Regions from separate parts of the Salinivibrio sp. YCSC6 genome, predicted to be linked through region 1. Evidence: predicted binding sites of a transcription regulator. Region 1 holds the regulator's gene; the other holds the start of a gene.
What was found. The regulator PurR, encoded in region 1, represses purine synthesis genes. The targets are predictions, from matches to a motif close to TNANGNAAACGTTTNCNTNA.

Region 1 (2,206 bases):
TGCTTCGTTTTCTTTTCCAGCACGTAAATGGAGAGTGTTGTTAACGACAAGCGCGAACATGGTGTCTTCACAAAAGATACCAAATCCACCGAACATTGAACGGGACTTTATGCTGCCAAATTTGGCAAATAACTTCATTGCGTTCTTTAAAGCTGGTTTATCCATTTGATTAAAATCTCGATGAATTACTAATGCCTAAAAAAGACGTCATAATGTAACAAGGCAAGATCGCAGAATTGTCAACGAGCCATCAAATTTGTCAGCTTTGATATGTTGGCAACCCCGCTACCGTTGATATTTTGACATCATGTCAAATTACCGTTAGGCCGGAGGCTTTGCGTCCCATGCTTTCGCCATGGTTTGCCTTGTTCAAACGCTATTAAGCATATAATAATTAGACACCGATGTCGTCCTCTCCCATCACACAAAATGTGATCTTGGTTCAGGGTGGGTGTAATTGATGAACTAGAGTAAAAGCACTACCGGAAGAGTCGTCGCGTAAAAAAGCACCGCCAAGACATTGACGGTGCTCTTCATAAAAGTTTCATTAAAACATTAAGATAGTGTTTTAACTGACTGTCGACTCACTAGTGCAGGTTGCATTTCGAACACTTGCTGCTGAGTCTCGTTGTTGGCAATTCGCGCGAGCAAGAGTTTGACCGCCGTTTTGCCTAGACGGCGTTTGGGCTGGTGAATCGTTGTCAATGGTGGCGAGAAATACTCGGTGAGGTCAATATTATCGTAACCAATCACCGATATATCTTCTGGCACTTTCAAGCCGTACTCGTTAAACGTACTAATCGCCGCTAATGCCATAATGTCATTAAAACAAAAGACAGCGGTCGGGCGGTCTGACATTGTCGCTAATTGCTTCGCGGCAATTTGTGCTTGATCGGCTTCGAAATCCGCCTCAATCAGCCAGTTTTCATTCACTGTAATGTTGGCTTCTTTTAACGCACGGAAATAACCGTTTAAGCGATGCTTACAGGTATTTTTATCCATTTGGCCCGAAATACAGCCAATTTTAGTATGCCCATTATCAATAAAGTGTTTGGTGGCAAGGTAACCGCCTAATTCAGCGTTATCTTCTATGCGGTCTGTATCGATATGGTGACTGCCCCAATCCATCACGACCATAGGCAGATCGCGTTTTTTTTCTAATAACAGCATCAAATCTTCGTTGAGATCAGAGCACACCACAATGAGTCCATCGACGCGCTTTTCTGACAACATACGCAGGTAGTCGCGTTGCTTTTCAAGGTTTCCCTCGGTATTGCAGAGAATCAGTGTGTAGCCTTGCTTGTAGCAATAGTCTTCCACACCGTGAACAAGCTCGGCGAAAAAGGGGTTGGTGGATTTAGTCACCAGCATACCCAGTGTACGTGTTGTGTTGCATTTCAAGCTTCGCGCCACAGCACTTGGGGCGTAGTTTAACTCTTCAACCGCTTGCCATACTTTCTCAGTCGTCTTCTCTGCGACAAAGCGGGTTTTGTTTATCACGTGTGACACCGTCGTGGTCGATACACCGGCGAGACGCGCGACATCTTTAATCGTTGCCATCTTGATTCTTCTTTGTAGTAATGCGTAGGGATCGTTACTCGCGACCTTACAGAAAAACGCCGCTGTTCGTCAGCGGCGATGTCTTTCACAATCCCGGCACATCAGACGGTTGCGAAGGTAACGAATCCGATTTCATCCATTCTCATAGCTAATCGGTTGCGCTCTCAGTTTACTTAGGTTGGCGCACACTCGCAATTGGTCTGATCAGCGAAAATGGACCAACAGACGGTTTTGTGAGCCAGCTATGATGTATTTATCAATTAAGACACGATCAGTGGGCAGTCATGCTCCGGATGAGTCAGAACGGTCAGCGGGTATTGGTAGATGTCTGCCACTCTATCACTACTAAAACACTGCCACGGGTTGCCGGATAGGACGATTCGACCCGCTTTTAAAAAATGCAGTTGGTCGGCGTATTGCGCCGCCAAATTCAGGTCGTGCAACACCAATAGCACTGTCATTCCTTGGTCTGCGAGTGCTCGACAGCGCTTGAGGGTGTAATGCTGATGGGTAATATCTAAGGCCGAAGTGGGTTCATCCAGCATCAGTATCGCTTGGTCCGGTGCGGTTTGTGCTAGCTGTAATGACACGCGTGCCATGTGTACGCGTTGTTTTTCACCGCCAGATAAAATCGGATACGGTCGAT
Region 2 (2,206 bases), 480 kb from region 1:
GCGCCCACGGTTTTTTGTGTTTTGGGTAGCGCATGTTGCCAATACGTTTGTGTTTGCCCTGCCATGACCAATAACGCGCCATGACTCAACAAAAACTCGCGTTTTTCTTTACTTTGGGTATGACGGAATAAAAACCGTCGACTTGCGCCCAAACTCACCGATGCTATCGTCGGCTGCTCCCCTAATTCGGCTTCATCATCCTTGTGCCATCCCATGTAATCACTGCCATCTCGGTAGAGATTGAGTAATACAGTATTGAAACGAGCATGCGTGGCAGCTTCAACACGGGCTTTCAAACCCAATAGCTCAGGTGTCCAAGAGCGGGGAGATAATGTGAGTCCACTGTAGGTGTATGCATGATCGCCGTACCAAGCTAATAAACGCGGCTGCATCACGGTACGACCAAACATCGAAATGGGTAATTGTTGCCAAGGTGTGTGCTGATGCAATGCCGCCATTAGGTTATCGGCATCGGCCAATGGCAACCAATCTGGCTGCCAATGGACAGTCGCTTGTGGCATAGCAACGGCTTGCTGAGCGTCGAACTCGGCATGGTTAAAAAAGCTTTGCTGTTGCGGAGAACCCCTCATACTGACCGCTTACTGGTTATCACTCGTAGCTGTCAGTATGTAGTTTGTCAGCGAATTGGATCAACCCGATGGCCACTCATGCCGTTAATACGGTACCAGCCCGCAATGCTAAATCGTTGTCGTTTCGCGGGTAATACCTCGTGAGGAAACTCTTCCGATAAGAAGGTCACAAGGCGACCGGCCTGGGGCCATAATGTTTTCAGGTGGCTCCCATCAGCATGGTAAATAACGATTTCGCCCCCGTCTTCTTCACACCAGTCATGGTTCAAATAGAGCACTGTAGTGACTTTTCGGTTTGAGCGGCCTTTGAATGCGTCCACGTGTTTAGCATAAAAATCACCGGGATTATACTTGGCGAAATGCGCTTCATATTCAAAAAGACCAAGAAAGAGGTGACGATTAAGCGCAAGCTGCAGTTCAGACATCTTATCGAGTAACGCATCAATGGCTGGGGCATGGCCGCGCTCTAACCAATGGATCTTATCGGTGCGGATTTGAGTATTAGTATGTTGCTTCTGCTCGCGCCCAATACTGGCTTGCGTCCACTGCTCTGGCAAACATGCGTGTAAATCAGCCACTTCTTGTGCTGTTAAGAATTGTTCGCACACGCTTAGTCCGTGTGTCGCTAAATCATCAATGATGCTAAGAGTGTTCAAGCACTTACCCCCCGCTATTTGAAGGGCTACCTTACTGTCTTCCTAGCGGGGAGCAACACGAGAACTTTATCGTGACGACAAGTATTTTTAATCGTTAACGGTTTGTACGTCGTGGTTACCCACCGAGCAGATCGGCAAGCTTCGCTTTCCAAATCGCGAGAGCCAATGCAGGGCTACGCAGCATTTTCGGGGTCGGGATCCAACCATGCTTCAAACGTGCAAACACATCAAAGCGACTGGCTTGTCCGTCCATCGCTTCGGCTATCACGCGTCCTGCAATATTCGTCAGTCCCACCCCATGACCTGTGTATCCATGTGCGGTATAAATATCTTGGCCAAGGTGATCAATGTGTGGCATGTAACTGCGCGTCACGGCAAACAACCCGCCCCAATGGTAGTCCATCTTCACATCGCCTAATTGAGGAAAAACCTTTGTCATCCGTTGGTGTAGACGTTGAGCGGAGTCTTTATACTCACGATTAAACGGGTGGTTCACGCCACCAAATAAGAGACGTCCGTCTGCGGTGGGACGGTAGTAATCAAGACAGTTGTTGAGATCAGACATGGCCATGCGATTAGTAATGGGCATGCGATCGCCTAATGGCTCGGTCACCGCAATAAAGGAAGCAACAGGGAGGACTTTCGCTTGCGCCTTGCGTTCTAGGCCATCGAGATAAGCATTACATGCCAGCAATATGCGGGGAGCATTCACGTCACCTTGAGGCGTACGAACGCAGTGAGTCGGCCCCTTCTTTATCGACTGCGCCGGACTGTGCTCGAAGATTTGCACCCCTAAATCCTGCGCAGCTTTCGCCAACCCGAGTGTGTAATTGAGGGTGTGAATATGCGCACTATTCGGGTCGTATAACCCCCCTAAATAGCGCTCCGTATTCGCCACTTCTGCCACCTTAGCCTGATCCCACCATTGCGCCATCGGATACTGATAGTCACCTTGCTTTA

Region 2: the regulator PurR is predicted to act here: its motif matches at 1,302-1,321, upstream of E8E00_RS05050 (2OG-Fe(II) oxygenase).

Annotation. Positions count from the first base shown of each region.
Region 1 covers NZ_CP039516.1:1,597,450-1,599,655, reverse strand. The annotation lists gene E8E00_RS07290 (TfoX/Sxy family DNA transformation protein) at 1-165, opposite strand, end outside; cyclic di-GMP riboswitch class I at 273-375, opposite strand; gene purR (HTH-type transcriptional repressor PurR) at 556-1,560, opposite strand; gene E8E00_RS07280 (heme ABC transporter ATP-binding protein) at 1,821-2,206, opposite strand, start outside.
Region 2 covers NZ_CP039516.1:1,115,674-1,117,879, reverse strand. The annotation lists gene E8E00_RS05055 (alpha-ketoglutarate-dependent dioxygenase AlkB) at 1-521, opposite strand, end outside; gene E8E00_RS05050 (2OG-Fe(II) oxygenase) at 638-1,246, opposite strand; gene E8E00_RS05045 (FAD-binding oxidoreductase) at 1,362-2,206, opposite strand, start outside.